Regions from separate parts of the Novosphingobium pentaromativorans US6-1 genome, predicted to be linked through region 2. Evidence: riboswitches for the same ligand, from Rfam matches in the RefSeq annotation. Region 2 holds a riboswitch; each other region holds the start of a gene.
What was found. Region 2 has a riboswitch for cobalamin ahead of JI59_RS15090 (TonB-dependent receptor plug domain-containing protein). Riboswitches for the same ligand answer to the same signal wherever they lie in the genome.
Positions count from the first base shown of each region.

Region 1: it holds a riboswitch for cobalamin, as region 2 does, so the genes downstream of both, JI59_RS03240 (DUF1636 domain-containing protein) here and JI59_RS15090 (TonB-dependent receptor plug domain-containing protein) in region 2, are expected to answer to the same signal.
Region 3: it holds a riboswitch for cobalamin, as region 2 does, so the genes downstream of both, JI59_RS16650 (HoxN/HupN/NixA family nickel/cobalt transporter) here and JI59_RS15090 (TonB-dependent receptor plug domain-containing protein) in region 2, are expected to answer to the same signal.

Region 1 is NZ_CP009291.1:717,991-720,248, forward strand. It holds gene cobO (cob(I)yrinic acid a,c-diamide adenosyltransferase) at 1-84, opposite strand, end outside; cobalamin riboswitch at 182-390, opposite strand; cobalamin riboswitch at 450-644, shown strand; gene JI59_RS03240 (DUF1636 domain-containing protein) at 824-1,231, shown strand; gene cobT (nicotinate-nucleotide--dimethylbenzimidazole phosphoribosyltransferase) at 1,228-2,244, shown strand; gene JI59_RS03250 (histidine phosphatase family protein) at 2,241-2,258, shown strand, end outside.
Region 2 is NZ_CP009291.1:3,229,368-3,231,625, forward strand. It holds gene JI59_RS15085 (cell wall hydrolase) at 1-851, opposite strand, end outside; cobalamin riboswitch at 1,047-1,243, shown strand; gene JI59_RS15090 (TonB-dependent receptor plug domain-containing protein) at 1,338-2,258, shown strand, end outside.
Region 3 is NZ_CP009291.1:3,536,656-3,538,913, forward strand. It holds gene JI59_RS16645 (diaminopimelate decarboxylase) at 1-225, shown strand, start outside; cobalamin riboswitch at 322-578, shown strand; gene JI59_RS16650 (HoxN/HupN/NixA family nickel/cobalt transporter) at 761-1,807, shown strand; cobalamin riboswitch at 1,883-2,120, shown strand.

The DNA.
Region 1 (2,258 bases), 1.5 Mb from region 2:
CTCGGTATCGGTCATAACGGTCTGGCCTCTCTCGTGGGTGGCATGCGGCGGGGCGAAGGAGAGTCCGGCAAGTCTGGCATTCACTCGGGTTTCCTCTTCGACGCACGCACGATTGTCGTTTGCCAAGGGATTGCCCGCAGGATGCGAGGCCCTCGTCCGCCCGGTTCATCCCGCCCGCGCGAAGGAACGACGGTAGCGGGCCGGTTTCCTGACTTTCCGGTTCGCCGCGCCTTTCGCCGCCTTCTCGAACAGGGTGTGCCCGTTCAATGGCATAATGGCGATGCGCTCACCGGTCACAGTTGCGGGAGCAGTGCCGTAGATGCGGCGAAGACTTCGCTGCCCGGACTTCCCGATTAAGCCCTTGCGGGCACCCGTTACGGCCTCGCGGATAGGTCAGGGCAAGGCTGCCTGCAAGCATATTGCGCTTGCGAAGGGCATGACTGCGCGATACTTGCCGGGCTGCGACAGGTTCCCCGCAAGGGGATCAAAAGGGAATTCGGGTGCAAGTCCCGGGCTGCCCCTGCAACTGTAAGCGGCGAGCCATCCGGCCATTTCGCCATTGGGACCCCAAGCCGGTCCTGAGAAGGCGGCCGGAGCGGCGCTGACCCGTGAGCCAGGAGACCTGCCTGCCGCAGTCGTTCTTCATCCGGGCAGGGCGCACCGGGTGTTCGAGGGCCTTGCGCAAAGCGGGGTCGTCCCTCGCGCAACGACAGTCATCGTCTTGCCGGTCTCGCTTCCGGCAGGGCTGGAGCCGTTTGCAAGGAGGGAGCGTGAACATGCTCTTGATGTCTATTTGTCGTCCGTGTTCTGGAGCGATGCGTTGATGCTGCGTGCCGTGAAAGCTGAAGCTTCTGTGGTGGTCTGCTCGACCTGCCGCCATTCCGAGACCGAGCGCGAGGATGAGCATGGCAAGCGGGGCGGTGCGCGCCTTGCCTCGGCCATGCGCGAAGTCCAGGCCGAAGAACCGGCCCTGGCGGCGGTCGCCGTGCAGGAAATGCCGTGCCTGTTTGCCTGCAAGCGTTTCTGCACGGTGCATGTCCGCGCGCCGGGCAAGGTCGGTTACGTTCTCGGCGATTTCGCCGCAGACCGCGAGGCCGCGCACGCGATCCTCAGCTATGCTGCGCAACATGCTGAAAGCGAGGAAGGCGTCGTTCCCTACCGCAGCTGGCCGCAGGGCGTGAAAGGTCATTTTATCACGCGTACCCCGCCCGAAGGGTATCTTTGCACATGATCCAGTTCGAAAGCCGGGGGGCTTTCGCGGCTGCCCTTGCCGATCTGCCTGCGGCCAACAAAGTGGCGCTGGCGGCCGCCCAGCTGCGCCAGAACGCTCTGACCAAGCCATTGGGATCGCTTGGCCGTCTCGAAGACATCGCCATCTTCATGGCCTCGTGGCAGGACCGCGAGAGGCCTCGTCTGGATCGTATCCGTGCGGCGATCTTCGCCGGGAATCACGGCATCGCGGCACGTGGCCTCAGCACTTATCCTGCGGAAGTGACAGCCCAGATGGTTGCCAATTTCGCAGCTGGCGGAGCGGCGATCAATGCCATGGCCGATGCCTGCGGCGCGGAACTGGTGATCGTGCCCATCGAGCTGGAAAGGCCGACTGCCGACTTCGTGGAAGAGCCGGCAATGAGCGAAGGCGATTGCCTTGCCGCGATCAATGCCGGTGCCGGAGTCGTCGAAGATGGGCTGGATCTGCTCTTCGTAGGCGAAATGGGCATCGGCAACACGACGCCCGCTGCCGCCCTTTGTGCGCAGTCCTGCAAGGGCGCGGTGGAAGACTGGGTAGGGGCCGGAACCGGGCTCGAGATGGACGGAGTCCTGCGCAAGCGGATTGTCGTCTCGCTGGCGCTTGCCTGTCACGGCCCCGCCTGCAACGATGCCTTCGAAACCCTGCGCCGACTGGGCGGACGGGAAATCGCGGCCATGGCCGGGGCCATCCTGGCCGCGCGGATGAAACGCATTCCGGTCCTTCTCGACGGCTACATCGCATGCGCGTCGATTGCGCCGCTGGTGGCCGACCAGCCGCAGTTCGCGGCGCATTGCCTGGCTGCACACTGTTCCGCGGAAGCGGGCCATCTGCGGCTGCTTGACTGGCTGGGCCTCGAGCCCCTGCTGCGGCTCGGGATGCGCCTTGGCGAGGGGACCGGCGCGGCAGTGGCGACGCAGCTCGTGCGTTCGGCGATTGCCGCGCACAATGGCATGGCGACCTTTGCCGAGGCCAGAGTGTCGCAAGCGCAATGAAGGGTTTCGTGCTG
Region 2 (2,258 bases):
AAGCGATGCGCCCCGATGGTGCCGAGGTATTCGAGGCTCGCAGCCCAGTAGGGATGGACCTGCACGGTGTGGTAATGCGTCGCCAGGCCGACCGGGGCATAGACGTAGCCCGTCAGCGCGGCGCGGGCGACCTGCATCGCCCGGTCCCAGAAATAGCGCGAAGGTTTGCGTGCGAGCGAGCCGTCGCAGGTGAACGAGAACTGGCAGCCGGTGGAGCGTTCCGATCCTTCGTAGACCACGCCGCACACGGTATTGGGATAGGCCGGGTGGGCCACCCGGTTGAGCACGACCTGCGCAACCGCACGCTGGCCGGCTTCGGCCTCGCTTGCGGCTTCATAGTATATGGCGGCGGTCATGCACTGCAGCGCGCGGGTGCGGTCGATGCCGCTGGCATCGATGGTGAGCGGGCGGGCAGGGGCGCGGGCTTCAGGGGCCGGTGCGTCCGCGTCCCCGGCGTCGGAATGGATGCCTTCGCCCACCTGCAGGGGCGCGGCTTCCTGTTCGAGGTAATAGAAGGCGGAGCCGGGAAAACTCGATCCGGCGCGCTCGAAGGGCATCGGCTCGGGGGTCTGCGCCTCGGCCGTGGCAGCGGCGATGGTGAAGCGGTCCCAGTGTCCCGGTGAGGCGAAGGCGGGCAGGGCGATGGCGGCAAGGCCTGCAGCGGCCACGCTCCAGCGCCGCTGCAGATGGGCGCGGTGCGCATGCCGGTTCCTGCGCCCGCGCTCGAACCGGGCCGCGAAGTCGCGCGGGCGCGCCTCGCTTTCGCCGATCAGGGCCATCAGGGCAGGTGGCTCGGTCACTCGGTTCCTTTCGCTCGCCTTGTCAAAGTGCGCACCGTCAATGTGCGCCACTTCAACGTGCGCCCCGTCAACGTGGCTCGTCGGCGCATCCTGCGCCTAACCCGCCTATCGATCCGGCGCATCCGCTCCGTGGTCGCCGTCCCGAAGCGACACACCGCCGCCTTGTAGCCTTAACCGGTAAACAAACCGGTTGCGCGGGCAGGTACTTGCGCGGCCGTGCTTGCAAAGCCTGCAACACCGCAGTATCCGCCCGGCCACGTCACGGGTTGTCCGGCTTGCCGGACCTAAGAGGGAAGCCGGTTCGATTCCGGCGCTGTCCCCGCAACTGTGACCGGGGAGTTCCGTCCCGATTGGCCACTGGCGTCTTGTCACAAGGATGCCGGGAAGGTGGGGCGGCGCTATGATCCGGGAGCCAGGAGACCTGCCAGTGATGGTCGTTCCGCGCCGGGCGGGTTGGACCGGAATGCAGCGAGTCATGCGCCGTGAAGGCGCGGCCTCAGCCACGAGCGACGCTTCGTTCAGGTTGGAGGTTTGTACGTGAAGTATCTGTATCTGCTCGGCACCGCGCTTGCCGTGTCCACACCCGCTCTTGTTTCCCCCGCTCTTGCCGATGAGGCCGATGTCGCGCCGTTCGTTCCGCTGGGCGACGCGATCACGGTGATCGCGACCGGCAGCGCGCTGCGCGTCGATCAGGCGGGGCAGCCCGTCAGCGTCGTCGGCAGCGAGGAGATCGATTCCATCCAGGGGCCGGACGTCGCCCGCGTGCTGGAGCGCCTGCCGGGCGTGACCTTCAGCCGTAACGGCAGCATCGGCGGGACGACGAGCCTGTTCGTGCGCGGCGCCAATTCCCAGCAGCTTCTGGTGCTGGTCGACGGCCTGCGCGTTGCGGACATTGCCGCGCCCAGCGGCGGGTTCGATTTCGGCAACCTGATGACCGGGCCGGTCGGCAGGGTCGAACTGCTGCGCGGTTCGAACTCGGTCGTCTGGGGATCGGAAGCCATCGGCGGCGTGCTGGCGATCACCAGCCGCGACGTCAACGGCGTCGAGGGCTCGGCAGAGTATGGCGCGCGCGACAGCTTCGACGGGCAGGTTTCGGCCGGGCTTTCCGGCGAGACTTACGGCGTCAACCTCAACGGCGGTTACATGCGCACCGATGGCATCAGCCAGGCGGCGTCCGGTACCGAGGCCGACGGCTTCAGGCAGTGGCGGGCCGGTGGCCGTGCCCACGTCGATCTGGTGCCGGGCCTTACCGCCAGCGTGGTGGGCCGCTTTACCGATGGCACGCTCGACCTCGATGGCTATCCTGCGCCCGATTACACTTTCGCCGATACGCCCGAGTACCAGAAGACCCGCGAGCTGGGCGGCCGCGCGGGGCTGACGTGGACCGGTGATGCGCTCACGCTCGATGCAGGCTATCAGGTTTCGGACACCCGCCGCCGTTACTACGACCCGACGATC
Region 3 (2,258 bases), 310 kb from region 2:
TGCGAGCCGGTTCCCTGCCTGCTGCGCGGCGATGGATCGGCGCCGGGCGAGCGGGTGACGATTGCCGGCAATATCAACGAAGCGCTCGATATCTGGGCTGCCGACACGCTCCTTCCGCCCGTTGAGGAGGGGGACTTCATCGCCTTCCTCAATGCCGGGGGATACGGCTCGGCGATGAGTTCCAACCACTGCATGCGCGGCGCCTTTACCGAACGCGCCCTGTAGGCTGCGCGCCGCGCCGGGGCCGCGCGATTGCCGCAAACTTGCGATGGGCACTGCGAAATCGGGGTGTTATCAGCACCTTCGAATCGGTTTTTGCCGATTCCCATTGATCGCGCCGGTGCCCCGTAACAGGGGCTTAATCGGGAATGCGGTGCGGGGAAGGGATTGCCTTTCCCAAGTCCGCGGCTGTCCCTGCAACTGTAAGCGGATAGCGCGATGCACAGGGCTTTTCATGCGCCATGGGCGCCTGGGAAGCAGCCACTGGGCCGAATGCGGCATGCCGCGAAGGGCCTGGGAAGGCGTGCATCAAGCTGTGACCCGCGAGCCAGGAGACCTGCCGGCGTCTGGTCGCTCTTGCCCTGGTCCAGGGGATGGCCGCGGCACGGTGAACTCCGTCTGAGCGACGAACCTGCGGCCGGGGCCGCAGCGGAGCGGCGTGTCGACTGGCCCTGGCGTCCGGTTGCCTGCGCCTTCCGGCCGTTCGCCTGAGCGGTTCGTCCCGGCCTTGTCGCAAGACGCCGGAGGACGATTTCGCATCATGGCTCAATTGCCGCATTCTGTTCGACCCAACCTGCGCCGCCGGATAGGCTGGCTTTTCGGCCCGCTCGTGGCCGCCAATATCGCCGCCTGGATCTGGGCTTTCTCGCTGTTCCACGATCAGCCGCTCATGCTCGGCACGGCCCTGCTGGCATGGGGCCTGGGGCTGCGTCATGCCGTGGACGCGGACCATATCGCGGCCATCGACAACGTGACCCGCAAGCTGATGCAGGACGGTCAGCGCCCGATCGCAGTCGGCTTCTGGTTCGCCATCGGACATTCCGGCATCGTCACCATCGCGGCCATAGCCATTGCCCTGACGACGAGCGCACTGACGCAGTTCGAAAGTCTCAAGCAGGTCGGCGGTCTCGTCGCGACCTCGATCTCGGCGATCTTCCTGTTCTCGATTGCCGCCATGAACCTGATCATCCTGCGCAACGTGTGGAAGACCTTCGCCCATGTCCGTGCCGGGGGCGCCTATGTGGAGGAAGACCTCGACATGCTGCTGGGCAATCGCGGGCTGATGGCGCGCCTTTTCCGGCCGATGTTCCGCCTCATCACCCGCAGCTGGCACATGGCTCCGCTGGGCTTCCTGTTCGGGCTGGGTTTCGACACCGCGACCGAAGTGGCCATCCTGGGCCTTTCGGCGGGGCAGGCGGCGGACGGGCTCTCCATCGGCACGATCCTCGTCCTGCCGGTGCTTTTCGCCGTGGGCATGGCGCTGATCGATACCGCCGACGGCGTCGTCATGCTCGGCGCCTACGAGTGGGCTTTCGTCAAGCCGATCCGCAAGCTCTACTACAACATCACCATCACCCTGATTTCGGCGCTTGTCGCCATCGTCATCGGCGGGATCGAAACGGTCGCCCTGATCGGCGATAAGCTGGGCCTCACCGGCGGCCTGTTCGATATTGCCGGCGAACTGGGAGAGAACTTCAACAGCCTGGGGTTCGGCATCATCGGCCTTTTCGTGCTGTGCTGGCTCGCCAGCTTCGCGATCTACCGCTGGAAGCGCTTCGACGATATCGAAGTGCGCGTCTCGGCATGAGAACCGGTCCTTAGGCGATTGGCTTGGCGGTCGATCTGTTCTAGGGCCTCGCTTCGAAGCACGGATCGATTCTGTGCTTCGAATGATCGCGCCGGTGCCCCGAAAGGGGCTTAATCGGGAATGCGGTGCGGGAAGGTCTCTCCTTCCCAAAACCGCGGCTGTCCCTGCAACTGTGAGCGGATAGCGAGATGCACACGGTTCCCTTCCTCACGCGAAGGGCCGGCCACTGGATGAAGCCGCAAGGCGATCCGGGAAGGCGTGCATCAAGCAGTGACCCGCAAGCCAGGAGACCTGCCGGCGCACCGGTCGCTCTTGCCTTGATCCAGGGGATGGTCACGGCACGGTAATTCTTCCGTCTGAGCGACGAAGCTGTGCGGCTGGGGCTGCACGAACGCGCGGTAACGGGTGCCTTTTCGCGCCCGCCCGTCGCCGCGCGTCGGTCGGATTCGCT